2 linked regions of the Labrenzia sp. VG12 genome follow. The protein of the gene in region 1 interacts with the protein of each later gene in a pairwise test. Links are inferred from orthologs where the notes say so. Each region holds a gene or a part of one and is shown on either strand. Other genes may lie near its edges.

Region 1 (14,734 bases):
TGGCAACATCATTTCCGTGCGGGCGAAGAAAGAACCCTTCGTCATGTTGTTCATGAGCGTCTGGCTGTGCGGCTGGACGTTTGGCGGGGTCACGGCCGGCAGCGTGCTCCTTACAGGTGGCGGCGATCTGGACGGCAGACTGTTCCTGAGTTTCTGGATGATGGGCTGGGCCGTCGGCTGGGTCCTCGTCACCTCAAGCTTGCTGTGGATGCTGGCAGGACAGGAAAGCCTGACTGTTTCGAGAACACATGTCACCAAGACGGTGTCCATCCCACTGATCAACTGGAGCTGGCATTACAATCCAGCGCTTATGACCAAGACCCGGCGAAACGTTGTTCCATCAACGCGCTACGGGCGCAACCAACTCAACAATCCACTAGGCAAACAGGGCCGCGTGGCCTTTGACTACGGCCAGAAGACAGTCACCTTTGGAGCAGGATTGGACGACGCGGAAGCCGATTTCGTTTTGGACAGTCTCAAGAGCGGACTGGGACTGAGAAGAGAGGCCGCATGAGCGAGACATCAATTCAAATCTCAACACGCCTCAAACACATGTCGGACGACGGCAAGACCTACGGGGTCGGCCCTGTTCCGGCTCCCGGTCAGTTCTTCGTCCGGCTTCGCCTGAAAAACACCACGCACATGCTCACGGACTGGATTGAAGAAATCGAAGCCCAGGCCATCGCCGGAGCCATCAACAAACGCCTTGAAAAAGCAAGGAGGCAGGCCGCATGACAGACGCCGCCCTCACCCCGACCCGCAGCACCAACCCGTTCGCCGGTCTGATGTCCGGCACGGTCGGCCCGGTTGTCGTGGTTGTCCTGGCGATCCTCGCCATCTGGTACATCGCCGCCGTTGCACTGAACACGCCGTTTCAGCATGAACTTTACAAGCGCGCCAGCCAGACAGATGTGCCGATGAGCCAGCTGGTCAGCGACACGCTGGCCCAGGACAGGCCCGTCCTGCCGGCCCCTCACCAGGTGATCGTGGAGATCTGGAACACGACCGTTGAAAAGAAGATCACTTCCAAGCGCTCGCTGATCTATCACTCCGGCATCACGCTTTCTTCCACGCTGATGGGGTTCCTGATCGGTACGACGCTCGGCATTTTGCTGGCCATCGGCATTGTGCATTCGCGCGTGCTCGACAAGTCCCTGATGCCCTGGATCATTTCCTCCCAGACGATCCCGATCCTGGCAATCGCACCGATGATTATCGTGGTTCTGAACGCCGTCGGCATTTCCGGTCTTCTTCCCAAGGCGATGATCTCCACCTACCTGTCCTTCTTCCCGGTTACCGTCGGCATGGTGAAGGGCCTCAGATCACCTGAAGTGATGCATATGGATCTGATGCACACCTATTCCGCGACCCGCCTCCAGACGTTCTGGAAGCTGCGCCTGCCCTATGCCGTGCCCTATCTCTTCACCTCCATGAAGATCGGCATGGCCGCGTCTCTTGTCGGGGCAATCGTGGGAGAACTGCCGACCGGCGCCGTTGCCGGGCTTGGTGCGCGTCTCCTGGCCGGATCCTATTACGGACAGACGGTCCAGATCTGGTCCGCGCTTTTGATGGCCGCCTTCCTGGCCGGTTCCCTGGTGGCGCTGATCGGCATCCTTGAAAAACTCACCTTGAAACGCATGGGGATGGCGCGATGACAACAATGTCTGCTTCCAAACGCCGGTTTGACATGCCCGCCCTTCTGGCCTGGTTTGTCGTCGCCATGGTCGTTGTCGGCCTGTTCAGCCCGATCTTCGGCCCTGATTATGGCATCATGGATGTGCCGCGGCTGGCAATTTGTCTGGTCATCCTGGCAATCGCCGGTGTGCGCTACGAGCTCGGCTTCATGCGCAATCTCGTCGGCGACCTGATCCTGGGCCTGGTCACGGCCGTTGCCGCGTGGTTGCTGGTGTCCACGGTGACGAACCATGCCGGAGAAGCCAGGCTGGGTTTCTGGGCCCTGACGGTGGCCACCTGGGCTGCCTCCTGGCTCTTTGTCGAACGGCTCGCAATCTGGAAGGCAGCATCTCCGCTCGCCCAAAGACTGGTCAATCTGGCGATCCCGGCCATTTTCGGCATCACCCTGCTGGTGCTCTGGCAGCTGATCGTCACAGGGGCCGGGGTTCCCAAGGTGCTTCTGCCCGCTCCTTCGGAAATCTGGGTCCGGCTGACGACCTCGGTGCCGACACTCTGGGCCGATTTCCAGCAGACCTTCCTGAAGGCCGTTCTCGCCGGCTACGTGATTGGCTGCGGCAGCGCCTTCATCGTGGCGATCCTGGTCGACCGGGTCCCCTTCCTGCGCCGGGGTCTTCTGCCCATCGGCAACCTAGTTTCGGCGCTGCCGATCATCGGCGTTGCGCCGATCATGGTGATGTGGTTCGGCTTCGACTGGCCGTCCAAGGCCGCCGTCGTCATCATCATGACCTTCTTTCCGATGCTGGTGAACACGGTCTCCGGCCTTGCCGCGTCCGACAGCATACAGCGCGATCTGATGCGGACCTATGCCTCCAGCTACTGGCAGACCCTGCTCAAGCTGCGCCTGCCGATGGCGATGCCCTTCATCTTCAATGCGCTGAAGATCAACTCCACCCTGGCCCTTATCGGCGCCATCGTGGCGGAATTCTTCGGCACGCCGATTGTCGGCATGGGCTTCCGGATCTCCACGGAAGTCGGCCGCATGAACGTGGACATGGTCTGGGCGGAGATCGCGGTCGCGGCCCTCGCCGGCTCCCTGTTCTACGGCCTCATCGCCCTTCTGGAACGCGCCGTCACCTTCTGGCACCCGTCGGTCAGGGGGGGGCGTGCCTGACTTTTCATGGTCCGAATTCTTGATTGCTGCGGTGGTCCTGTTGGTGTTCGCAGCCTTTCTGCTTGCGCCACTGCTCGATAATTATTCGGAATATAGAAGAAGGCGCGCTCCCTATGACGGTTTCAAGGGGCATTCAAAGGCTATGCGGATTCTCATGGTGATTGTCGCCATTCTGGGCTTTGTTGGCTGGCTGTTCATGACTTTCGCAATGAACTTCTCCTAAAGCCCCTTGTCTGCCGCTTAGGCCCATAGGTTGCCATACCCTCCACCGACATTCCGGACAAGCGCAGTGAAGCTGCGCGCCGATCCGGAAACCAGACATCAGCGTGAGCGCAAGCGAACTCGAAACAAGACGGATTTTGAGCGCTTTCAGCGCAGATGATGTCTGGGTTCCGGATCGGCGTTCGGCTGCGCCTTACTTGTCCGGAATGACGGTGGAGAGTTAGACGGCTCCGCGACGGCTGAAACCAGATATCCGGTTTCAATGGGTCTTAAGATTTGCCATAACCCCGCAAGACCCTTCCTGCTGACCTGACCAATTGACCCAAGGCCTTCCATGACCCCCAGCCGCGACATCTCCCGTCTTATCGAAATCATGGCCGCGCTCCGGACGCCCGTGACTGGCTGTCCCTGGGACCTGGAGCAGAATTTCGCGACCATCGCACCCTATACGCTGGAAGAGGCGTATGAGGTCGCGGACGCCATCGCCAAGAACGATCTGGTGGAGCTGCGCGAGGAACTCGGAGACCTGCTCCTTCAGGTCGTCTATCACGCCCGCATGGCCGAGGAGGACGAACATTTTGACTTCGGCGACGTGGTCGAAGGCATCACCAAAAAACTGATCCGTCGTCACCCTCACGTTTTTGGCGATGAAAACGGCGAGAAACCGGACCTGGTGAAGGGCATCTGGGAACGGATCAAGGCAGAAGAACGGGCAGAAAAACGCGCTGAACGGGAAAAGCTGGGCCTTGTTGAACCGAACAAGGGGTTCCTCGACGATGTGCCGACCGCCTTTCCCGCACTTCAGGAGGCTGACAAGTTGCAGCGCCGGGCGTCAAGGGTCGGCTTCGACTGGAACGATGCGAGACTGGTGCTCGACAAGATCCGCGAGGAAACCCACGAACTCGACGAAGAACTTTCAAAGGGCACACCGGACAAGGACCGCATGACGGACGAACTCGGTGATACCCTGTTTGCCCTCGCCAATCTGGCCCGCCATCTCGACATCGATCCGGAAGAGGCCCTTCGGCGAACCAATCGAAAGTTTCGCAAAAGGTTCTCGTCGATCGAGAACCAGGCCCAAAGGACTGGAACCACGCTTGAGGCCATGTCGCTGGAAGAGATGGAAGCTGCCTGGCAGGCCGCAAAAGGCAATCAGGACTAGAATTTCTGACCAGCTCCACTTTTCCTTTACTGTACGAATCGCCAGATTGCCTCTTTTTTGTGCTTCGCTCATGATGCGTCGGATCGTTTTAACAAATACGAGCACGACGCGACCATGTGGCTGCGCCTATTTTCCTTCGTTATTCTGCTTGTCGGCGCAGCAAGTCAGCAAACACGCGCGGAAACCTGGCGGATTGCCTCGCTCGAATGGCCTCCCTATTCGGGGTCGGCCTTGCAGGATGGCGGACTGGCCGTCCAGGCCCTGAGAGCGGCGCTTGGCAGGGCAGATATTGATCTCGTTGTCGATTACATGCCCTGGACGCGTGCACATGCAATCGCCAAGTCACCGGCCTATGTCGGTTATTTCCCGGCCTGGCCTGAAGAGGTCCTGGACGGGTTTGCCCCCTCCCTTCCCGTCAGCCAGTCTGTGGTCGGGGCCGTGATGAACGCGGATGCCGACCTGAATTGGTCAAATGTGGAGGACCTGTTCGACAGGCACCGGATCGGCTTTGTCGGAAGCTACGTCTACCCGATCGAGATCCAGCGCGAGATCCTGGAGCATTATCAGGTTGAAGACGGCGCCGAAAACGAACACGACCTGGCGCGCGTGCTGGCGGCCGGCCGCGTCGATGTTGTCCTGACCGATCCGAACGTGCTTCGCTTCGTTGCCGCCGAATTGTCGATAAAGTCCCGGGACTACAAGGTACACGTCTTTCACGAACACCCGCTCGTGATGGCCTTTACCAAGCGCGCGGGTTTTGCCGAAAAGAGAGATCTCCTGAACAACCTGCTGACAATTCAGGCCCCGATCACCGTCTGTTGCCATCAGGCCGAGCCGGGCTCGAACATCTCTGCCAACTAGGGCACAAGGCCTATTGAATGAAGGAGGCGTAGGTCTCGCGGAAGGGCCCGCGCTGCTTGTCGCTGACACGCACCTCGGCCGTCACGAAATCTTCGGCATCGCTCCGCTCAAGCACTTCTGCCATCTGATAGAGCCTGGCGAGCAGCGCCCCTTCCGCAACCGGCACTTTTACGGTCAGAATGTCGTCATGTTGCGCCATGAAGGCGTCGACGCGCGCAGACAGCTGTTCAATGCCCTCACCTGTCAAGGCTGAGAGAGCAACAGGACCTTCCGCACCTGCTTCCGTCAGCAACTTGTCGCGATAGGCAGGATCCAGACAATCGATCTTGTTCCAGACCTCGATGACCGGAGCCCCTGTCTGGGCATCCACGCCAAGATCTGTCAGCGTTTTCTTGACGTCTTCGGCCTGGGCATCGGTGTCGGTGTGGGAAATGTCCCGCACATGCAGGATCAGATCAGCTTCCAGAACCTCTTCAAGCGTTGCCCGGAACGCAGCGACCAGATGCGTCGGCAGATCGGAGATGAACCCCACCGTGTCCGACAGGATGACCTCACGCCCGTGGGGAAGCGTCACCTTTCTGAGCGTCGGATCGAGCGTCGCGAACAGGAGATCCTTTGCAAAGACGTCGGACTCGGTCAGTCGGTTGAACAGCGTTGACTTGCCAGCATTGGTGTAACCGACCAGCGCGACGACCGGCTGAGGGATCTTCTTGCGTTTCTTGCGATGCAGATCCCGGGTCCGGCGAACCTGCTCGAGCTGCTTCTGCAATGCGATGATGCGATCCTGGATCTGCCTGCGGTCAGCCTCGATCTGTGTCTCGCCCGGACCGCCCATGAAGCCGGCGCCACCGCGCTGGCGCTCAAGGTGGGTCCAGGATCTTACGAGGCGGCTTTTCTGCCAGGTCAGATGGGCAAGGTCCACCTGCAGCCGGCCTTCCTTGGTGCGCGCCCGATCACCAAAAATCTCCAGGATGAGCCCGGTCCGGTCAATGACCTTGGTCTTCAGGCGTCGTTCCAGATTGCGCTGCTGGACGGGCGTCAGCGGGTGGTCGATGACCACAAGATCAAGGTCCTCGCTGGCGACAATGCCTGCGAGTTCGGCAACCTTGCCTTCACCGAACAGCGTTGCCGGCTTCGGATTGTTGACCTTGACGACACCGGACTGAAGAATATTGAGATTGATTGCAGCGCTCAGACCGATGGCTTCTTCCAGCCGGGCTTCGGGGCTGCGGTTGCCGCGCAGATCACTGTTGTTGGCATCTCGGGTCAACAGGACCGGCTCCAGGATCATCGCACGAAAGGGCTGGGGCAGACGGTCCACCCCAGTGTCCTTTACTCTCAGCGATTTCTGCCCGGGTTCTTCCGTGCCGTTGGATTTAGAGAAATCTTCTGCGCGAGACTTCGGTTTCAATCAGCTTGCCTTTTCAGCGTTTTCCTCTGCCTGATCGAACAGTTGAACAGGTCCGTTTGGCATAATTGTGGAAATCGCGTGTTTGTAAACCAGCTGCGAGTGCCCGTCCCGGCGCAGCAGGACACAGAAATTGTCAAACCAGGTCACAACGCCCTGCAATTTCACACCATTAATGAGAAAAATTGTCAGAGGAGTTTTTTGTTTGCGAACGTGATTAAGAAAAGTGTCTTGGAGATTTTGTGCGCGCTCAGCCATCAGTCTTTTTATCCTATTTGCCCCGGATGCGGCCGAGCATCCGGCGTTTCAGCAGCTTAACGTCAAAAGCCGTTCTATTTCAAACACTAAGGTTTGACGTATTGTCTGCTTATTGTCTTGCCCACCAGTCGGGGCTGTCTGCCTCAGCCCGTCATTGTCTCGTTTTTTGGCCCAATAAGGCCAATCGAATCATACCGCCTGCAAATCAGTAGCAGTATGGAACAGTTCGCGCAATCGCGTTGCGACCGAACCGGGATGGCCATTGCCGATCATTCTGCCATCAACGCGTGTCACCGGCATCACGACACTGGTCGCAGCCGTGACAAAAGCTTCCTTCGCTTCAAAGGCCTCTTTCAGACTAAATGGCCTTTCTTCGAAGGTCAGCCCTTCCTTTTGTATTAGGTCAAGAACGACAGCACGCGTGATCCCGCGCAGGATACCACTTTCGGCCGGACGCGTGACGAGCGCCCCCTCCTTGGTGACAATCCAGGCATTCGTCGACCCGCCTTCGGTGACATTGCCATCTGCATCCACGTACCAGGCTTCCTTGCCACCGTTCTCCTTTGCATTCTGCTTGGCCAGCACATTCGGCAGCAGAGCAACGGTCTTGATGTCGACGCGCGGCCAGCGGTTTTCCGGATAGCTGACCACGGCAATGCCTTCGGCCGCCTGTGCGGCAGCTGCCGCCGGATTGGCGGAGCGCGCCGTTACCACGATCGAAGGTGCAACGGTTTCCGGCGGAAAGAAGTGATCGCGCTTGGAAACGCCACGCGTTACCTGGATATAGACGAGCCCGTTGCGCACGCGGTTCCGACGCACGACCTGGTGCAGGACAAACTCCACGGCCTTGCGGGTCATCGGCCAGTCGATGCGCAATTCAGAGAGCGAGCGGCCAAGCCGGTCCAGATGCCGCGGAATATCGACAATCTTCCCTTGCCAGACTTCACAGACCTCATAAACGCCATCGGCAAACTGGTAACCGCGGTCTTCCACATGCACAGCCGCATCGGCATGACGTACATACTGGCCGTTGACATAGGCAATCCGGCTCATGTGTCCTCCAGAATGAACGGTTCAACCTGAACCGATTGGTATTTTTGAAAGTTTTGACCTTTCGGTCAGGCAATTGCAAGAACTGAAGACGAGCGAAATGCCTTAAAAGAAGTCAAGACTGACACGGAACATCTGCTCGACCTGCCGCACGCGATTTGCGACGGCGAAAATCACAATCCTGTCTTGCGCCTGGATCTGGAGATCGCCATTGGGTGTCAGCACCTCGCCGCCGCGGAACACCGCTCCCACTCGGATACCTGACGGCAGGTCGATCACCCTGAGGGGTTTGCCGACCAGTGGCGACGTATCCAGCGCTTCGGCTTCCACGATTTCAGCAGCACCGTTTTGCAACGAATGAACGCCCCGGATACGCCCCCTGCGCACATGTTGCAGGATCCTTGAAATGGTCACGGCACGCGGATTGATGAAGGCATCGATGCCGAGCGCGTTGGCAAAGGCGGGATAGCTCGGATTGTTCAGAAGGGACAGTGAGCGGCGGCAGCCAAGCTTCTTGGCCATGACCGAGGACAGGATGTTGACCTCGTCCTCGTTGGTCAGCGCCACCATCGTGTCCGCATCCCCGGCATCGGCCTCGTCCAGAATGGTCTGGTCCAGCGCACTGCCATGCAGGATCACCGAGCGTTTCAGGTCATCGGCAACGGCCATGGCGCGTTCGCGCGAAGCTTCGATCAGCTTGATCTTGGTGCCGGTCTGCCTTTGTTCCAGAGCCTTTGCGACATAGAGCCCGATATTGCCGCCGCCTGCAATGATGACGCGGGCCGCCTCCGGCTCCTCGTGACCGAAGATGCTCAGGGTCCGGCGCACCTGGTCCCGGCGGGCAACCACATAGGCCAGATCGCCGGTCAGGATGGAGTCGCTGCTCTTGGGCACGAACAGCTTGTTGTTCCGGTAAAGCCCGACCACAACGGCCCCGAGATCGGGAAAGAGTTCCGTCAGCTGGCGCAGGGGTGTGTCGACAACGGGACAGTCCTCTTCGCACATGATCCCGACAACAACGACCTGATCATCCGCAAAGCGAACCGTTTCCACAGCGCCCGGCAAGGCCAGCCGACGCAACACCATTTCACCGACTTCGATTTCCGGCGAAATGATCACGTCGATCGGCATGTTGTCGCGCGAGAACAGGTTGCGCCAACGGCCTTGCAGATAGGATTGCGCACGTACGCGAGCGACCTTGGTGGGCACATTGAACAGGGAATGCGCCACCTGGCACGCGACCATGTTGACCTCGTCATAAAGGGTCACGGCCACAATCATGTCCGCCTCTTCCGCGCCGGCCTGCGCCAGGATGTCAGGATGAGCGCCATGACCGACGAAGCCGCGCACATCCAGCTGGTCGCCAATGGCATTGATCAGCTGGGGCGAGGAATCGATCACCGAGACGTCGTTTTGTTCCGCAGCCAGACGTTCGGCAATGCCGTAGCCCACCTGCCCCGCGCCACAAATCACGATTTTCATGGAAAGATCCCTTTCCCGGTCAGCCCGTTGTCACCACAGCCCATGCACAGGCCCTCAGGTCATTCCGAGGGTTTTCAGCTTCCGGTGCAGGGCAGATCGTTCCATACCGACAAATTCGGCCGTGCGCGAGATGTTCCCGTCGAAACGCTTGATCTGAGCCTGAAGATATTCACGCTCAAAGATCTCTCGGGCTTCACGAAGAGGCACGGACATCAGGTGCTCGCCGGTGCCCGAACTCGGCAGGTTCGGCAAGGTCTCGCCAATTTCCGCCGGCAACAGGTCGGCCGTGATGGTGCTGTCCGGTTCACCCCGGCTCAGGATCATCAGCCGTTCGACGTTGTTGCGCAGCTGACGCACATTGCCTGGCCAGTCATGGGTCTGGAGAACCGCCATGGCATCGTCGCCGATCGGCCGCAGCGGGATACCGGATGCGGTTGAAATCTGATCCATGAAGTGATGAACAAGAACCGGAATGTCCTCACGGCGCTCGGCAAGGCCCGGCACACGAAGCGGCACCACGCTCAGTCGGTGATAGAGATCCTGCCGGAACAACCCGGACGCAATATGCTCTTCGAGGTTTTTTGAGGTGGAGGACAGGATGCGGATATCAACCTGCACCTTCTGTGTCCCCCCAACGCGTGAGAAACTCTGTTCGACCAGAACCCGCAGGATCTTGCCCTGCGTTTCTGCCGGCATGTCCGCGACTTCATCGAGATAGAGCGTGCCGCTATGCGCCTCTTCCAGCGCCCCGATTTTCCGCAAGTTTCCGTTTTCGTCTTCGATACCGAAAAGTTCTTCTTCCATACGCGCCGGCGTGATGGTCGCGGCATTCAGGACGACAAACGGGCTCTTGTGACGAGGCGACTGATCATGAATCATGCGCGCCGCCTGCTCCTTGCCCGCGCCTGACGGGCCAACGATCAGAATGCGGCTGTTGGTGCCGGATATCTTTTGAATGGTCTGACGCAGATTATGCGCTGCCGACGAGTTGCCGATGATCTCGTTGCTGTCGCCGCTGCGTTGCTTCAGATCGCGGATTTCCCGCTTCAGGCTGGAGGCCTCAAGCGCACGCTCGACAATATGGATGAGCCGGTCCGCCTTGAACGGCTTCTCGATATAGTCATAGGCGCCGCGCTTGATGGCCGAGACCGCGGTTTCGATATTGCCGTGACCGGATATGATTACAACCGGCATGTCCGGATCGGTTTCCTTGAACAGATCCAGGAGCGCCAGACCGTCCAGGCGGCTGCCCATGAGCCAGATGTCGAGAATGACAAGCGACGGTTTGCGTTCCTTAACCGCAGCAAGAGCGCTGTCTGAATCATGTGCGGTACGTGTTCCATACCCGTCATCATCCAGAATGCCCGCGATCATCTCGCGAATATCGGTTTCGTCGTCAACGACTAGAATATCATGCGCCATGGGCAGTCACTGCTTGGTTTTGCGGTTCGGTCTCCTGGTCAACGTCGGCATGAACAGCCATTGTCAGTCGAACCAGGGTTCCCGTGTCGTCAGGGTTGCTTTTCGGGGCGTCCAGCAATTCAATGCCGCCGCCATGGTCTTCCAGAATCTTGCGGACAATAGCGAGGCCGAGACCGGTCCCCTTTTCCCGCGTGGTCATGTATGGCTCCAGAAGCCGAGCCCGGTTTTCCTCGGGCAGACCGATGCCATTGTCAATAACATCAATAACAATTCTGTCCGAACCGTCGGTGTCATCTGATCGAAGCCGAACCTCGACCTTGCCCTTGGGCATGTCTTCGCCGGTCCGGGCGCCAACGGCTTCAGTCGCATTCTTGACCACATTGGTCAGAGCCTGCCCCACCAGACGCGCATCGAATACAGCCGGAACGGCTTCGGGCGGCACATCCACCGTGACGCTGATGTCGGGATTGGCTACGGACTGCATGAAGGCGGCATCGCGGACCACTTCGCGCATGTCGCCGCTCACTTTCTTCGGCTTGCGCATGCGGGCAAAAGAGGAGAATTCATCGACCATCTGACCAATATCGCCCACCTGGCGGACAATCGTATCGATGCATTGGTCAAACACCTGACGGTCATCCTCGACCTTCTTGCCGTACCGGCGGCGTATCCGCTCAGCAGACAGCTGAATCGGCGTCAACGGGTTCTTGATCTCGTGGGCAATACGGCGGGCAACATCGGCCCAGGCAGAATTGCGCTGGGCAGATACCAGATCCGTAATGTCGTCCAGCGTCACGACAAAGCCCTGCTCACGCCGGGTGGATTGCTCACGGGTGATCCGGACGTTGATCGTGCGCAACCGTCCGCCCCGGGTAACCTCTATCTGGGTTTCCGGAAGACGATCATTGTCGTTTGCCTGAACGTCGGCGACACAATCGCTGAGTTCGGGCACCACCTCGCCTAGGGGCTTGTTGAGGATCTGAACCTCATCAAGCTGCAACAACTCGAGCGCAGAGCGGTTGACCAGCATGATCGAAGCTTCGTCGTCGACACTGATCACACCGGTCGAGACCCCTGACAGAACCGCTTCATTGAACCGGCGTCTGCGATCGATCTGTTCGTTCGCTGCCAGCAGCGCGTCGCGCTGACCCAGCAACTGCCCGGTCATCTTGTTGAAGGTCTCGCCGAGATTGGCAAGATCACCACCCGATTTTTCCGTCCGGACCTTGACGGCAAGATTGCCCTTGGCGACCTCATCCGCTGCCGAGATCAGGGCCCTGATCGGCGACACCAGCCGGTTGGCGAACCCGAAACCGATCCAGATTGCTGACAGAAGGAGAACCAACGCCACTCCGAGATAAACAAGCGCAAAGGCAAACTGCACGCCGAAACGACTGTTTTCCATCTGCTGGTATTGAGAAGCACCATCTTCGGCCAGCCGCAGATATTCAAGAACGCGCCGGTCGGTCGCGCGAACGGCATAGAGGTAGAAATTGTCATAGGCCGACAGTTTCATGATGCCGCCAACCAGATTGGACGTGCCCGGTGCAATCAGGATCGGATCTCCCGACTTGGCTCTGAAGAAACTGTCCGCCGGCGGCAAGGGAACTTCAATCGCCGGATCCAGAATGACCCGTGTGACCACTTCACCGCTGTCGTTCAGGATATAGGCCGCAAGGATACCGCGCAGCGACACCTGAGCGGCAAAAAACTGATCGAAACGCGTGGGCTCGAACTCGTAAACCGCCTTTGCCCGGTCGATGTCGTTCGACATGGCGATCAGGTCGCCGCGCAACACCCTTGCATGTTCCTGCAGATAGGCCTGCGCCACCGTCAGCGCATTGTCGATGATCTGTCGGGTCCGGTCTTCGAACCATCTGTCCAGACCGCGGTCCAATGTCACTGCAGCCAGAATGGCCATGAGAACAGCCGGCACGGCAGCAACAACACTGAAGAGTGCAACAACCCTCACATGGAGGCGCGCGGCTGCTCGCCCGCGCTGGCGCGCCTGCCAAAGTTTCAGGATCTCGAAGGAGATGACACCGAGCAGGATGGCAGCAAGCGCACCGTTGATAGTCATCGCCGTCATGATGACGTCGCGTGTCGGATCAATTGACGTCAGACCCATCAGGATTGCAAAGGTTACGCCGATGGAGACCAGCGCAACCACCATGATGGCGAGCCCCATCCGGCGCCAGATCTTTCCCGCCGCGCTGGACGGTGCGACTGTCTGTTGTTCAGCTTCCAGTATCATTCGGCCTCAAACGCCCAGAACCCGCAAATTCGTGCGGGTTCATTACCTGTTTGCGGCAAACTTATCACACATTGTTGCGAAATTGAGACAGAGGAAGCGCAGCGCTGAAAAAATGCGGTGGATGAGCACCAAAAGAAACACAAAACATTGTTTTTAAGTTCTTTTTTCCAAAAGAACACGCGACCCAAGAACAAGTCTCCGCCGAACCGGCTTCCCCTGACCGAGTGAGCAGAACAGGCGTAGCACCCTCGGGACCAGTTCGCTTCAATCAGCTCATCAACGTATTTGTCTACCAGGCAACCAGCGCCACGCTGCAACACCAGATCGCCGAACTGGACGAATACCTTCCGGAGGTGGACGAGACTCCGCTGTTTGTTCGAACTACCGGCTCAGCCGCATCACCTGGACATCGAGGTCCCGGATCTTCTTGCGCAGCGTGTTGCGGTTGACCCCCAGAAGCTCGGCCGCCTTGATCTGATTGCCGCGTGTCGCCGCCAGAGCAGCACTGATCAACGGATATTCGACCTCGCGCAGGATGCGGTGATAGAGGCCGGGAGGTGGCAAGGCTTCGCCAAACGTGTCGAAATATCCCGCCAGATAGCGTTCAACTGAGTTGCCAAGATTGATGTTTTCCGAAGCTTCCTCTTCCATCTGGGAGACTGTCGGCTGGCTGAGTTCCTGTTCCAGAAGGACTTCACTGATGACATCCTGCGGATAGAGCGCAGCCAGTCTTCTCACCAGGTTTTCCAGTTCGCGCACGTTGCCAGGCCAGCGGTAGCGCCGCAGCAGGTTCAAGGCGCCCTGGTCGATCTGCTTGGCAGGAAGACCTTCCTTTTCCACCAGGGTAAAGAAATGCCGGACCAGATCCGGAATGTCCTCAACGCGCTCGCGCAGCGGTGGCAACCGGATCGGTACGACATTCAGACGGAAATAGAGATCTTCCCGGAAGAGGCCCTGGTTGATCAGGTGCCTGAGGTCCTTGTTCGTCGCTGCTATGATCCGGACATCGGTCTTGATCGGCGTGCGGCCACCAACCGTCGTGTATTCCCCCTGCTGGAGAACACGCAGCAAACGGGTTTGCGCCTCCATCGGCATGTCGCCGATTTCATCGAGAAACAGCGTTCCGCCGTCGGCCTGTTCGAAGCGGCCTGAGCTGCGGTTCTGTGCGCCGGTAAACGCGCCCTTCTCGTGGCCGAACAACTCCGCCTCGATCAGGTCCCGGGGAATGGCTGCCATGTTGATGGCAACAAATGGCCCGTTGCGGCGTTTGCCATAGTCATGCAGGGCACGGGCAACGAGCTCCTTGCCCGTTCCCGACTCGCCATTGATCATGACCGTGAGATCGGTCTGCATCAGCCGCGCCAGAACCCGGTAGATCTCCTGCATGGCGGGAGACCGCCCGACAAGAGGCATGCCCTCGCCTGTGTCTTCGAGGTCGACGGCGGGTTTTCTCTTCGGCTCTTCCAGCGCCCGCTGGACGATGCTGGTCAGTTCCTTCAGGTCAAAGGGCTTTGGAAGATACTCGTATGCGCCTTTTTCAGACGCCTTGATTGCGGTCATGAACGTGTTCTGCGCGCTCATCACCAGAACCGGCAGTTCCGGCCGCATTTTCTTCATGCGCGGCAGCACGTCGAAAATGTTTTCATCGGGCATCACCACGTCCGTAATCACCAGGTCGCCGTCGCCGGAGGACACCCACCGCCACAGGGTCGAGGCGTTGGACGTCAGCCGGACGGTATAACCGGCACGGGACAGGGCCTGATTGAGAACCGTGCGGATGGCCGCATCATCATCAGCAACTAAAATCGT
Region 2 (14,568 bases), 2.9 Mb from region 1 along the record:
GGTCTGCCCTTGGCCATGACAACCTGATCTCCGAAGCGGATTGGCCGGTGGCGGATGCCGCGTTGCTGGTCGAGGATTCCATCACCTATCCGATCCAGATCAACGGCAAGAAACGCGGCGAGCTCTCCATTGCAAAAGAGGCTTCCAAAGAGGAGGTCGAAGCGGCTACGTTGGAGCTCGATTTCGTCAAGAAGGCGCTGAGCGGAAATCCGCCGAAAAAACTTATCGTGGTACCGCAAAGGATCGTGAATGTCGTTGTTTGACAACCTCTTCAAAACCGGTAGCAAGGCGCCGCAGCGTCTTGCCCTTTGCGTCGGCGTTGTGGCCGCTCTGACCCTGAGCGGCTGCCAGGTCAAGCCGCTCTATGGCACCAGCACAGGCGATTTCGGGTCTACACCGTCTCCCGTCGCTGCCGAAATGGCCGCCATCGACCTGGAATCGATCAACAGCCAGTATGCCAATGACGATGCCGCCCGGGTTCTCTACAACGAGCTGACCTACCGGTTTGAACGCGGCGCGGGATCGCCTGCGAAAAAATACCGGCTCAAGGTGCTGATGGATGTCAGCAGCGCGGAAGTTGGTGTCGAGCGGTTTGCCGACGTTCCGTCCGCCTATACCACGACCATGAACAGCACCTTTGTTCTCAGCGACATCAACACCAATGAGACGCTGATGACCGGCCGGGCCTTCAAGTCCGCGTCCTATGACTTCTCCGACCAGCGTTTCGCCAACAAGCGCGCTTACCGGGACGCGCAGGAACGGGTGGCTAAATCCGTCGCCGAGGACATTGCTGCCCGCGTCGCCGGCTATTTCGCCAGCCAGTCCTGACCCCTGACAGGAGCCGATCGGCGTGACCGTTCTCAAAGCTGCGGAGATCGACCGGTTCATCGCCAATCCACCCGAGGCCGGCGGTGTTGTGCTTGTCTTCGGACCGGACACGGGCCTGGTCTCGGAACGGGCAACCAAGCTGGTCTCGAAGGCCTCCGAAGGCGACAGCGATCCTTTCAATCTCATCAAGATCGACGCCTCGGAAATCAGCTCGGATCCGAATCGGTTGATCGACGAAGTCCTGACCGTTCCGCTCTTTGGCGGACGCCGGATTGTCTGGGTCAAGGATGCGTCCGGCAAGAACCTGACCCCGGCGGTCGACCCGGTCCTGAAACTGGACGACTGGCAGACACTGGTTGTTCTGGAAGCCGGCGATATCAAGAAGGGCGTTGGCCTTCGCAAGCTCATCGAAGGCCACAAGCGCGCCATCGCACTGCCCTGCTACGCCGACAATGACCGGGGCATCGACCAGCTGATCGACGAGGAAACGCGGGAAGCCGGGCTTACAATTACACGCGAAGCCCGCGCGGCCCTGCACAGCCTTTTAGGCGGCGACCGCATGGCCAGCCGCGGCGAACTGAAAAAGCTCTGTCTTTACGCCCTCAACAAGGGCCGTATCGAGAGTGAGGACATCGAGGCCGTCATCGGCGACGCTTCGGCCTTCGAGATGTCCGAACTGATCGACGCGGCGGCGACCGGCGATCTCGCAACGCTCGATCATGGCCTGGAACGCTTGGCCGATGCCGGCTCCAAGGCTTCGGTGATCGCCAACCAGACCCTCAAGCATTTCCAGCATTTGCATCGGATGCGAATCGATGTGGACCAGGGCAAACCGGCCCAGGCCGTCATCGATGGCCAGCGTCCACCGATCTTCTTCACCCGAAAGCCGAAATTCTCTCTGCAGCTGCGGATCTGGGCGCTGAAGGATCTGGAACGGGCCATGCAGATCCTGAGCGAAGCCACTCGAGTATCGCGCTTGAACGACGCCCTTGGCGTTCCGGTCCTGTCTGAAGCCTTGCTGACCCTCGGCCGTGTCGCGAGGGCGCGGAACCAGCGGCGCTAGGTTGCCTGAAGAGCGATATTTCCGTTCTTCTTCTCTGTGCCAACCACACCCACCAGCGTCATCCCGAGGAGCGTTTGCGCGCGTTTCAAAGGGTCGTCTCCATATACACCTGACAAGCGACCATCCTTCGAGACGGTATTACGCACCTCCTCAGGATGACGACATTGGGTGTTTGTGCAGTAGGGCAAACAAACAAAAGCCGGAGACCACATAGTGGCTCCGGCTCATAAAACTCTTTTACGACAGCAAGTTACCGCGTTTCGACGCCCAGTTTCTTGCACAGCTCGTCCAGCTGTTCCAGCGAAGTGTACTTGATCTTCAGATCGCCCGCTTCCTTGCCCGGCTTGTGCCCGACTGTCACCTTCAGGCCAAGGGAGTCGGTCAGGCGCTTTTCCAGAGACTTGGTGTCGGCGTCCTTCTCGGCCTTGGCGACCGGAGGCTTTTCACCCTTCAGTTTCGCAAGTGCATCCGGATCCTGGGAGATCTTTTCAGCATCACGAACGGTCAGACCCTTCTCGACGATCAGCTCAGCAAGGGCGGCGGGATCGTCGACCGTGATCAGGGCTCTTGCATGCCCTGCTGTCAGCAGACCTTCGGCCAGGTAATCCTTGACCGAGTTGGGCAGCTTCAGAAGCCGCATGGTGTTGGCGACATGGCTGCGGCTCTTGCCGATCACCTTGGCCAGTTCGCCCTGACTGTAGCTGAATTCAGCCGTCAGCTGCTCGTAGCCCATCGCCTCTTCGATCGGATTGAGGTCCGCACGCTGGACGTTTTCAATGATGGCAAGCTCGAGAGCTTCCTGATCGGTGACATCGCGAATGATGATCGGTGCTTCGTGCAGTCCTGCCCGCTGCGCGGCCCGCCAGCGGCGCTCACCTGCAATGATCTCGAAGCGATCCCGCTTGCCGGCCGCCGGACGCACCAGAATGGGCTGTACGATGCCCTTTGCCTTCAGGGATTCCGCAAGGTCTGCAAGGTCTTTCTCGGTGAAGGTCTTGCGCGGATTGCGCGGGTTCGGCTCCAGGTGTTCGATCGGCACCTTGCGGCTGTCACGAACGATCTTTTCGGGTGGCGCGGCAGCCTCAGGTGCCGAATCTCCGATCAGGGCCGCCAGACCCCGTCCCAAACGTTTGTTCTTGACGTCCTTTTCCGCCATGCCGCACCTTTTTCTTTTTATATTTCAATAAGATAGACCGTGACAGAGAGTGGCCCAGCCGTCACGGTCGCAAAATGTCAGTTCGGACCCGAATCCAACGTCGTTGCTCAGGCCGCAACCTTGCGCAATTCCCGCTCACGCTGGATGATCTCGGATGCCAGCCGCAGGTAAGCCTGGCTGCCGGCACATTTCAGATCATAAAGCAGAGCCGGTTTGCCATAAGATGGCGCTTCCGAGATACGCACATTGCGCGGAATGATCGTGTCGTAGACCGCGTCGCCCATGGTCTCGCGAACATCGGCAACCACCTGGCTGGAGAGATTGTTGCGGCTGTCATACATGGTCAGGACGATACCATGGATGCTGAGCTCGGCATTGAGCGCGTTCTTGACCTGCTCCACCGTGCTGAGCAGCTGGCTCAGACCTTCAAGCGCAAAGAACTCGCATTGCAGCGGCACAAGGATGGAATGCGACGCGGACAGCGCATTGATGGTGAGAAGGTTCAGGGACGGCGGGCAATCGACCAGAACATAGGTGAAGCCGATTTCCTGGAACAGACGCGAATGCGTCAGCTGCTGGATCGCATTGCGCAGCCGGAAGGCACGATCGCTTGTCGACGCGATTTCCAGTTCCAGGCCCAGAAGGTCCATGGTGGAAGGCGCCACCCAGAGACGCTGCACAGCGGTTTCCCGAACAGCCTCTGCCAGGGAACAGTCGCCACTCAGAATTTCATAAGTCGACAGACCGCGGTCGCGATGTTCAATGCCAAGACCGGTAGACGCGTTGCCCTGTGGGTCGAGATCAATCACCAGCACCTTTTCGCCAATGGCGGCAAGCGCAGTGCCGAGATTGATAGCGGTCGTGGTTTTCCCCACCCCGCCTTTCTGGTTCGCCAGCGCGAGCACGCGCGGCGTTTCGGGAAGCATGCTCATTGCCACAAGACCTTCCTGGGCTACTCCGGCCGGGCTGAAATGTCTGAAAGAAGAAGCATCCGGCTCATAGGATCAACAAGACTGGTCTTTTCTACCATGTCGAACTGCCAACGGGCAGAGGCTTCGTTAACTTCTCTCTGAAAATCCTGACCTTTGTGGAAAACGGCCTTTGCACCTGTCACTGTAAACGGCTCTGACAGCTGCAATAGCAGGTCAAGCGAAGCCAAAGCGCGGGCAGAGACAGCATCCACCGGGCCATGGGACCACTCTTTCGCAACCGATTCGATCCGGCCAGGATGCACCGTTCCCTTCGAACCGGTTTCCCGCAAGGCGGTCCTCAGGAAGGCGACCTTGCGCTGATTGCTTTCGATCATGTGGACATGCGCATCCGGTGTTTCAGACAGAAGGATGGCGGTGACCACGCCGGGAAACCCGCCCCCGCTGCCGATATCCACCCAGGTCCGGGCCTCTGGATAACTCCATTGGGTCTGCAGACTGTCCGCCACATGCCGGGTCCAGATGTCGGGAATTGTCGACGGCGCAATGAGGTTTTGTGCGGGTTGCCACTTCAAAACCAGGTCCACATAGATCTGCAGACGCTCCAACGTTTCACGTGAAACATCCCCATACTTATGCACAACCTGTCCAGAGCTGTTCAACACAACGGGTCGGCCCATCAGGCAGCGCCCCGCTGGCTCTGGCGTTTCAGATGCGACAGGATCAATGTCAGCGCCGCAGGTGTCATACCGTCCATGCGCGAGGCCTGGCCAAGGGTCGCCGGCCGGATATCGACAAGCTTCTGCTTGACCTCATTGGACAGACCGACAATCGCTTCGTAGTCGAAACCATCGGGGATCTGCAAGGCTTCGTCGCGTTTCAGCGCTTCGATATCTGCCTGCTGCCGATCCAGATAGACCGCATAAAGCGCGTCCGTTGCCACCTGCTCCGCAATGGCCGGGTCAATGTCCTGTAACTCCGGCCAGACAGCCGTCAGCCCTTCATAGGTCACCTTCGGATAGGACAGCAGATCGAAGGCCGAGCGGCGGACGCCATCCTGGTTGACCGGCAGGCCCTTCTTCTGAGCCTCCGAAGGTGTCACGGTCAGTGACTTCAGCAACTCCCGCGCTTCGGCGATCCTGACCATCTTGTCTTCGAACGCCTGACGCCGTTTATCCGATACAAAGCCCGCTTTGATACCGAGCGGCGTCAGTCTCTGATCGGCATTGTCTGCCCGCAGCGACAGACGGTATTCGGCGCGCGAGGTGAACATGCGATAGGGCTCGGTGATCCCGCGGGTGATCAGATCGTCGATCATCACGCCGATATAGCCTTCCGACCTATCGACGACCAAGGGGTCCTTCCCGGCGGTCTTGAAAGCCGCGTTCAGACCAGCGACCAGCCCCTGCGCGCCCGCTTCTTCATAGCCCGTCGTACCGTTGATCTGTCCGGCCAGATAAAGACCATCACAGCGCTTGGCTTCCAGCGTCGGCCGAAGTTCGCGCGGGTCCACGTGGTCATATTCGATCGCGTAACCCGGCTGCAGCACTTCGACATCCTCGAGACCCGGAATGGTCCTGAGGAAAGCGATCTGCGCATCTTCCGGCAGCGAAGTCGAAATGCCATTCGGATAGACCGTGTGATCGTCCAGGCCTTCCGGCTCCAGGAAAATCTGGTGCCCGTCGCGATCGCCGAAACGAACGATCTTGTCTTCGATCGACGGACAATAACGCGGCCCACGACCCTTGATCTCACCGGAATACATCGCGGACCGGGAGAGATTGTCCCGAATGATCTGATGGGTCTCAGGCGTCGTCCGGGTAATGTGACACGGGATCTGCGGGGTTTCGATTTTCTCTGTCAGCGCCGAGAACGGGATCGGATCCTCATCGCCTGGCTGCTCGTCCAGCCTGTCCCAGTGGATCGTCCGGCCATCCAGGCGTGCCGGCGTCCCCGTCTTCAGCCGACCGAGTTCAAAGCCGATCTCTTCCAGCGACTCCGACAGACCCATGGCCGGGGCTTCCCCCGAGCGGCCCGCCGGGATCTTCTGATCACCGATATGGATCAGGCCACGCAGAAAAGTTCCGCTTGTCAGGACGATCGACTTGCAGTGAACCATTCGTCCATCAGCAAGCTCGAGACCAGCAACAGCACGGGTATCCTCCGTCACCGCGAAACGGATCTTGTGGGCTTCCCCTTCCACGACCGAAAGACCGTCAATCGCAGCGATCTCCCGCTGCATCGCTTCACGGTAGAGCTTGCGATCGGCCTGGGCCCGCGGCCCGCGAACGGCCGGCCCCTTGCGCCGGTTGAGCATACGGAACTGGATCCCGCCCTGATCAGCGACCCGGCCCATCAGCCCGTCGAGCGCATCGATCTCGCGCACCAGATGTCCCTTCCCCAGACCGCCAATGGCCGGGTTGCAGGACATCACCCCGATGGTCTCGAAGCGATGTGTCACAAGCGCCGTTCTGGCGCCTGCCCGTGCTGCGGCGCTCGCGGCCTCACAGCCCGCATGGCCACCGCCAATCACGACAACATCGAATGTCAGTTCCTGATCGTTCATAGTCTCTACCGTTCACAGAGCCCGAGGAGTCATTTACCTGGGGCCCAGCATCATCCGGATCGGTTGTTGAGGATCAATGTCCGGCGCAATCGCCAGACTATCACAGACCGGTCTGACCGGCACTTGTACGCAGGGAGTTATAAGCCGAGAGCCCTTTTGGGTCAAAGCGGAATTCAAAGCCGCATAGCCGACCCGCACCTCAAGCGGATCAGATCCCGTTAAACAGAAACCACCGGATTCACGTGAAACACATTCCGGTTCTGAATCGACCCGCAGATACCTTCAAATGATTCACGTGAAACAGGCTATTTGCCGATACAGAAATCCCGGAAGATCACATCCAGCAGGTCTTCCACATCGATCCGACCCGTAATCCGCCCGAGCGCATCAGCCGCCCTGCGCAGGTCTTCGGCCCGAAGTTCGCCAGGCAGATGCTCTGACTCGACTGCGGTCCGCAACCCGGCCAGGCATTCTGTCAGATAATGACGATGCCGTTCCCGCGTTGCCAGAGGCGCTTCGCCAAGTGAAATCGTTTCCTCAGCAAAACGTGTCAGGCGGGTGAACAAGGGTGTCATGCCGTCTGCACTCTTGCTGGAACAAGCAATCTCCTGGATCGTTCCGGAAGAGTCTTGTTCCGGAAGAGTCTCAAGATCGCTCTTCGTGCGCACAGTCCAGACCGGCACATGGCTGCGCAGGTCCTCCGGCAAGCCTGCGGCCGGGTCATTCAGTTCAACACCATCCGGCTCCACAGCCCATAAGATCAGGTCGGCGGACCGTCCCTTTTCTTCCGCGCGTCGAATGCCCTCCCGTTCCACGATACCATCGGTCTGGCGCAGACCCGCCGTGTCGACCAGGGTCACCGGGTACCCGCCGAGATCCAGATGGACCTCAATCACGTCCCGTGTGGTGCCGGCTTCCTCCGTCACGATGGCAACATCCCGCCCGGCAATGGCGTTCAGCAGGCTCGACTTGCCGGCATTCGGTGCGCCCATCAAGACGACCTGCAGACCGGAGCGAAGCCGTTCGCCGCTTTTCGACCTGACCAGGTGATCGGCAATCTCACCGTGAAGGCCGCTCGCCTCTTTCCAGACCTCGTCGGCGACACTGCCGGGAACATCCTCTTCATCGGCAAAATCGAAATCCGCCTCGATCATCGCCCGCATATGGATGAGCCTCTTTCGCCAATTCTCGTAAAGAGTTCCGAGCGCGCCCCCCATCTGACGCAGGGCCTGGCGGCGTTGGCTTTCGGTCTCCGCGGCGATGAGATCGGCAAGGCCCTCAACCTCTGTCAGATCCATCCTGCCCCGGTCAAAGGCCCGCCGTGTAAACTCCCCCGCCTCCGCAGGACGACAGTCGTTGAACCCGCTCAGGACAGACAGAAGACCGGCGACAACGGCCCTACCTCCATGGCACTGGAACTCGGCGACATCCTCTCCTGTGAAACTCGCCGGGCCCTCGAAATAGAGAACCAGCGCCTCATCCAAAACATCGCCAGTCTGCGGATGGGCAAGCCGTGACAGCATCGCCTTGCGCGGCTCCGGCAGGCGGCCGCACAGACATTCGACGATCTCCCGGGTCCGTGGTCCGGACACCCGGATCACCGCAACGCCGGACGGCACCGCGCCGCTGGAAAGCGCAAAGATCGTGTCTGCCATTTTTTCTCTTTCAGCCGGTCCTGCAGGAATGGACCGCCTCTTTAACAAGTCTTTCCACCAACCGGAAGATCACTCGCCTTCCGTTCCGCGGGCGAATCGAAACAAAGCCGGGTGCTGATTTCGCGGAAGCCTTTGTTTCACGTGAATCAATCACGGCGCTATCGGCTAAACGAATTGCCGCTTCAACCCAGAACCGTCTAGAGGATGGGCCAGGAATTCAACAGAGCTTTTTATCTGTCTATCCAGCAGGCGAGACGCCATGTGCCTCTTTAGAATGACATTCTGGAGGTCGGAGTACCTACTCCCCCAGCTTGGCCGCTCCCCATATCGGAGCCGATTCAAAATCACGGATTCACGTGAAACACCTGGTCTCTGTCGAAATCCTCCGCTTCCGTGTTTCACGTGAATCGGAGAGCTACCGATGTTCACCCTATCCAGATTGGTGTTTCCACTCCTGCCTGGACAGGCGATAGAGCACATGAACAGAGCATGGGTGATCCTTCGGAATTGCCGGGTGCCGGAAGTCGCCTGCACCATCCCGAGTCATTCCGATCCGCTCCATGACCCGCCGCGAAGGGCTGTTGCCCGGGATGGTAAAAGAGACGATCTCCTCATATCCCTTCGTCTCGAACCCGAATCGAAGCCAGGCCCTGGCAGCCTCGCTTGCATACCCCATACCCCAGGCGCTTTGCTTTAAACGCCAGCCGATATCGACACAGGGAGCGAAAGACAAGGAACCGGCAGAATGGACATCGAGACCAGCAAAGCCGATGAATTCTCCGGTCGACTTGACTTCCAGAGGTGAATAGAAAACGCCGTGCCTTTCGAAACAGTCTCTACCCATGGAAATCAGCTTCGCCGTTTTTTCCCTGGTCAGACAGTTCGGGAAGAACCGCATCACGGCCGGATCAGCACAGATGGCAGCAAAGGCGTCCAGATCGGCCTCCCGCCACATTCGAAGTCTGAGCCGATCTGTTTCCAGTTCAAAGTCGGTCGGCACTGTCTTCATCCGCCTTTCAGGGCTTGAAACCTGATCTCACGTCCATCGCTGAGGATGTCCGAAAGCGTTTCACGTGAATCTGCCACCGGGCCTCCTTCAGTATCGGTCACACCTGCTGTGCCAACCAGTTGGTCTTGCTCAACCGGTAAAGCACATGCTCGGAAATCGGATGATCTGCCGGAAGGCTAGGATGGCGGAAATCACCGTCGAAATCGCGGGTCATGCCAATCCGCTCCATGACTTTTTGCGATGGCAGATTGGCCGGGATGGTAAAGGCAACGATTTCCTCAAGACCAACAGTTTCAAAACCGAATCGAAGCCAGGCCCTGGCCGCTTCGCTCGCATATCCCTTTCCCCAGGATGACTTGCTCAATCGCCAGCCGATTTCAACACATGGATCGAACGGCAATGGTGCAGCGTAGGTTGGAACATTCAGACCCACGAAGCCAAGGAATTCTCCGGTCTTTTTGATTTCGACAGGGGCAATGGAGAAACCGTCCTTCTCCTGCTTTTCCTGCGCGCGCGCGATCAGTTGTTCTGATTTCTCCCGGGTCAATGGTTCAGGGAAATAACGCATGACCTCCGGATCAGCACACAAGGCCGCAAAAGGTTCAACGTCGCCTTCCTGCCACGCGCGCAGGAGCAATCTGTCTGTTTCCAGAAAAACAGTCTTGGTCATGAAACGGATCCGAATCAAAAGGTGGGTGGATTCACGTGAAACAGGGAGTGTTAACAAAAAGTAAAGGCGCGAACTCTAGCGAGTCGCGCCTCTGGATAGTGTGAGATCCGGATCGGATCAAGTGTTCATGCTGTCGAAGAAGTCGTCGTTGGACTTGGTCTGTTTCAGCTTGTCGAGCAGGAACTCGACCGCATCGACCGTGCCCATCGGGTTGAGGATCCGGCGCAGAACAAAGGTCTTCTTGAGCCGCTCGTGCGGAACCAGAAGCTCTTCCTTGCGGGTGCCGGAGCGCTGGATATCGATCGCAGGATAAACGCGCTTGTCGGAAATCTTCCGGTCCAGGATGATTTCGGAGTTACCCGTCCCCTTGAACTCTTCGAAGATGACTTCGTCCATGCGGCTGCCGGTGTCGATCAGAGCGGTCGCGATGATCGTCAGAGAACCGCCCTCTTCAATGTTACGGGCAGCACCGAAGAAACGCTTCGGCCGCTGCAGCGCATTGGCGTCGACACCACCGGTCAGGACCTTGCCCGAGGACGGCACGACGGTGTTGTAGGCACGGCCCAGGCGGGTGATGGAATCGAGCAGGATGACAACGTCGCGACCATGCTCGGTCAGGCGCTTGGCCTTTTCAATCACCATCTCGGCAACCTGCACGTGGCGGGAGGCGGGTTCGTCGAAGGTCGACGACACCACTTCCCCGTTCACGGTGCGCTGCATGTCAGTCACTTCTTCCGGACGTTCATCGATCAGAAGAACGATCAGATAACATTCCGGGTGATTGTTGGTGATCGACTTGGCAATGTTCTGAAGGAAGACGGTCTTACCCGTGCGCGGCGGTGCGGTGATCAGGGCGCGCTGGCCCTTCCCGAGCGGCGCAACCAGGTCGATGACCCGGGAAGACAGATCCTTGATGGTCGGATCTTCGATTTCCATCCGGAAACGTTCGTCCGGATAAAGAGGTGTCAGGTTGTCGAAGTGAACCTTGTGCCGGGCTTTTTCCGGATCTTCGAAATTGATGGTGTTCACTTTCAGAAGGGCAAAGTAGCGTTCGCCTTCTTTCGGGCTGCGAATCTGCCCTTCGACTGTGTCCCCTGTCCGCAGGGAAAAACGGCGGATCTGCGAGGGTGAGACGTAAATATCGTCCGGGCCCGGCAGGTAGTTCGCATCGGGAGATCTGAGGAAGCCGAAGCCGTCCTGCAGGACCTCGACGACGCCTTCGCCGATAATTTCCACATCCTGGGCCGCGAGGTTCTTCAGGATGGCGAACATCAGCTCCTGCTTGCGCATGGTGCTGGCGTTTTCGACTTCAAGCTCCTCGGCAAATTGGAGCAGCTCTGTCGGTGTTTTTTCTTTTAGGTCTTTGAGTTTCATTTCCCGCATCGAGTTGGGGTTTGATTTGTTGTTTTGGATGAGATTTGGAAGGTCGTTCTGAGCCGGATGTGATGGGTCGGCCAGAAGATATCTGAGAGACTTTTAGACGTGTCCAGATTGTCCGGCATCTGCGGTGCGACTGAAAACGTGCACTGCGCCGTTAGAAGATGGGCGGAAGATACGTCGTTTTATGGTAAAGCGCAAGCCGGGAAAACTGCCAGTTTTTTAGGCTACCGACATGTCCGGCCATCTGTGAAATGGGCAGCCGCTGTCCAGCCGCCGCCCATAACTCCCGTTGAGGCAATTCAGAACGGTTTGACGATCACGAAAATGACGATGCCGATCATCAGGACCGTCGGCACCTCATTGAGGATCCGGTAGTAACGCGCCGGCTTCGTGTTTTCGTCCCTGGCAAACTTTTTCACGCAGCTGCTCAGGTGACCGTGAACCCCGGACATCAAGAGAACGAACAGGAACTTGGCGTGGAACCAGCCGTCCTGCCAGGCCTGCAGTTCCCAGGCCAGCCAGAGACCGAAGAGCCAGGAGGCGATCATGGCCGGATTGATGATGGCCTTCAGAAGACGGCGCTCCATTACCTTGAAGGTTTCCGACTGAACGGAGCCCGGTTCGGCATCGACATGATAGACGAAGAGCCGGGGCAGGTAGAGCATGCCCGCCATCCAGGCGATGATCGAAATGACGTGAAGCGCCTTGATCCAGAGAAAGAGATCCACGGCTCAGCCTTTCCTGACCAGTTCGACCATGCGGGCCACGTTCTCCGGATCCGCATCCGGTGTCACGCCGTGACCCAGATTGAAAACCAGGGGACCCTTGTCGAAGGTTTTCAGGATGTGATCGACCCCGTCTTCCAGCGCCTTGCCGCCGGCAACCAGCCGCATCGGATCGAGATTGCCCTGGATCGGCACTTTCTTCTGGATATTCAGGGCCACCTCATCCGGCGCCGTCCAGTCAAAGCCGACCGCGTCCACTCCCGTGCCCTCCACATAGGCTGCCATGCGGGCGGAAGAGGCTTTCGGAAATCCGATGATCTTGGCGTCGGGACGTTCCTTGCGCACGCCGTCGACAATCCGCCGTGTCGGTTCGATCGACCAGCGCTTGAAACCGGCCTCGTCGAGAACACCAGCCCAGGTGTCGAAGATCTGCACCGCGTCGGCACCTGCATCGAGCTGGCGGATCAGATAGCGGATCGAAGCCGTTACCAGCTGGTCGATGAACCGCTGCATCAGATCCGGGTTCCGATAGGCACCAACACGCGCGGCAACCTGATCCTGGGTGGTGTGGCCGGCGACGGAATAACACGCAACGGTCCAGGGAGCGCCACAGAAGCCCAACAGGGTCGTTTCCGTGGGCAGCTCGGCGCGAAGCCGCGAAACCGTCTCTATGACCGGTTTGAGATGATCCTCGGCTCTGTCCTGCTCCAGACGATCCAGGAGGTCGGATGAGAGAGGTTCCAGAACAGGACCCCGTCCTTCTTCAAAACGAACCGGGTACCCGATCGCGTCCGGTACGACGAAGATGTCGGAAAACAGAATGCTTGCATCAAAGCCATACCGGCGTATCGGCTGGAGAGTGACTTCGGTTGCAAGGTCGGGCGTGTAGCAGAACTCCAGGAAGTTGGCTGCCTGGGATCGAACCTTGCGATATTCGGGAAGGTAGCGTCCTGCCTGACGCATCATCCAGATGGGGGGCGGCCAGAGTTTTTCTCCTGAGAGAACCCGCATCACTGCCCTGTCTTTGGATTGCATGAGGTTGCGCCTTTCCCACATTTCAAATCAATAAAGATTCTTATTTTGAATCTGTTTTTTCTATTTGTGCGTGGATTACCGGGATCATTTTCTGTCCACAATCCATGCGGCTGATTTTCTTGGCGGGAAAAATCGGCGCGATTGTGCAGCAGATTTCCTCCCCAGGAGTCGATAACAGAATAAGCGCAGATATTCCAACCGCTTGCTCGCGTGTTTACGTTTCGTTAAGGAATTGGGCGTCAGTGGACAGTCTGTCGATATGTCACAGCGGACATGTTAATCCACATCCATGCACATCCGTTTCGGCATCGGTTTGCGCGCGTTTAAGCATTGTTAACAATTTCGGCTGAGCGGGCATAAACTTCGTGATAGGCACAAGGCTGAAACCGATCTGCCCAAATCATCAACAGGCCTGGGGATGACACCGTGAACAAGTCGAGACACTACTTTCACCTGCATCTTGTGTCCGACTCCACCGGAGAAACCCTGATGACCGTGGCGCGCGCTGCAACGGTTCAATACGAAAATGTCCAGGAAATCGAGCATGTCTATCCGCTCGTGCGATCGCAAAAACAGCTTGATCGGGTCATCAGCGAAATCAGCAAGGCGCCGGGGATAGTTCTCTACACGCTGGTCGACGAGGAAATCGCCAAGCGGCTGGAGATGAAGTGCCGCGAACTCGGTGTTCCCTTTGTCAACATTCTGGATCCGGTCTTTGCGGTCTTCCAGTCCTATCTGAATGTGACCCAGACCCACCGGATTGGTGGCCAGCACGAGCTGGACGCGGAATATTTCCAGCGCATGGAAGCGCTGAACTACACGATGATGCATGACGACGGCCAGATCTGGGACGATCTGGAATCCGCGGATATTGTGCTGCTCGGCATTTCGCGCACGTCGAAGACGCCGACCTGCATCTATCTGGCCAATCGCGGCATCAAGGCCGCGAATGTCCCGCTGGTGCCCGGTATTCCCCTTCCCGACCATGTGAAAAAGCTGAAAACACCGATGATCGTCGGTTTGATTGCCTCGGCCGAACGCATTCAGCAGATCCGCCGGAACCGGGTGCTGTCGCTGAATTCGGAAGGCTATAACGACACTTATGTGGATCGGAAGGAAATCTCCCAGGAGATCAACATGACCCGGCGCCTGTGCTCCGAGCAGGGCTGGCCGTTGATTGATGTGACGCGCCGGTCTGTGGAAGAAACGGCGGCGGAGATCCTCACATTGTTCAAGGACTACAAGGAAAAGCGGGAAGATGCCGGCGAAGAAAATCTTTGAGCGCGGCACCAGACTGAAGGAATGGCAATGACACTGGTTTTGGCGAGCGGCAGTAAAATCCGCGCGGAACTTCTGAAAAATGCAGGGCTCGCAATCGAGATTGACCCGGCGGATGTCGACGAGCGTGCCGTTGAAGCTCCGCTGCTGGAAGCAGGTTTCCCGCCGGAGGATCTTGCCAGCGTTCTGGCGGAAGCCAAGGCAAATGACGTCAGCGCGCGACGGCCGGGGGACCTTGTCATCGGTGCGGATCAGATCCTGGCCTTTGAAGGAG

The links.
Region 2: the proteins of hfq (region 1) and rho interact in binary tests that used the Escherichia coli proteins (3 or more experiments, as listed by UniProt). The link is inferred for Labrenzia sp. VG12 from one-to-one orthologs.

What each region holds. Positions count from the first base shown.
Region 1 is NZ_CP022529.1:1,337,229-1,351,962, forward strand. Bases 5,092-8,091 are described here. They hold hfq (RNA chaperone Hfq), read right to left. Parts: upstream 6,721-8,091; coding sequence 6,463-6,720; downstream 5,092-6,462. Other genes in these bases: hflX (GTPase HflX), read right to left, coding at 5,092-6,342; CHH27_RS06130 (D-amino-acid transaminase), read right to left, coding at 6,907-7,770; trkA (Trk system potassium transporter TrkA), read right to left, coding at 7,873-8,091. Outside these bases: CHH27_RS06085 (hypothetical protein), read left to right, coding at 1-514; CHH27_RS06090 (hypothetical protein), read left to right, coding at 511-735; CHH27_RS06095 (ABC transporter permease), read left to right, coding at 732-1,655; CHH27_RS06100 (ABC transporter permease), read left to right, coding at 1,652-2,806; CHH27_RS06105 (twin-arginine translocase TatA/TatE family subunit), read left to right, coding at 2,799-3,029; mazG (nucleoside triphosphate pyrophosphohydrolase), read left to right, coding at 3,363-4,190; CHH27_RS06115 (hypothetical protein), read left to right, coding at 4,305-5,051; more of hflX, read right to left, coding at 5,062-5,091; more of trkA, read right to left, coding at 8,092-9,249; CHH27_RS06140 (sigma-54 dependent transcriptional regulator), read right to left, coding at 9,304-10,671; CHH27_RS06145 (PAS domain-containing sensor histidine kinase), read right to left, coding at 10,661-12,925; ntrC (nitrogen regulation protein NR(I)), read right to left, coding at 13,307-14,734. UniProt on the Escherichia coli protein: RNA chaperone that binds small regulatory RNA (sRNAs) and mRNAs to facilitate mRNA translational regulation in response to envelope stress, environmental stress and changes in metabolite concentrations.
Region 2 is NZ_CP022529.1:4,195,521-4,210,088, forward strand. The notes cover bases 9,127-11,960. They hold rho (transcription termination factor Rho), read right to left. Parts: upstream 11,260-11,960; coding sequence 9,994-11,259; downstream 9,127-9,993. Other genes in these bases: CHH27_RS19535 (GNAT family N-acetyltransferase), read right to left, coding at 9,127-9,206; CHH27_RS19540 (GNAT family N-acetyltransferase), read right to left, coding at 9,304-9,876; hemJ (protoporphyrinogen oxidase HemJ), read right to left, coding at 11,556-11,960. In the rest of the region: leuS (leucine--tRNA ligase), read left to right, coding at 1-263; CHH27_RS19500 (hypothetical protein), read left to right, coding at 250-828; holA (DNA polymerase III subunit delta), read left to right, coding at 851-1,891; CHH27_RS19510 (ParB/RepB/Spo0J family partition protein), read right to left, coding at 2,142-3,047; CHH27_RS19515 (ParA family protein), read right to left, coding at 3,155-3,979; 16S rRNA (guanine(527)-N(7))-methyltransferase RsmG, read right to left, coding at 4,000-4,656; tRNA uridine-5-carboxymethylaminomethyl(34) synthesis enzyme MnmG, read right to left, coding at 4,656-6,542; tRNA uridine-5-carboxymethylaminomethyl(34) synthesis GTPase MnmE, read right to left, coding at 6,848-8,197; more of CHH27_RS19535, read right to left, coding at 8,628-9,126; more of hemJ, read right to left, coding at 11,961-11,984; hemE (uroporphyrinogen decarboxylase), read right to left, coding at 11,988-13,016; CHH27_RS19560 (pyruvate, water dikinase regulatory protein), read left to right, coding at 13,443-14,297; CHH27_RS19565 (Maf-like protein), read left to right, coding at 14,319-14,568. UniProt on the Escherichia coli protein: Facilitates transcription termination by a mechanism that involves Rho binding to the nascent RNA, activation of Rho's RNA-dependent ATPase activity, and release of the mRNA from the DNA template.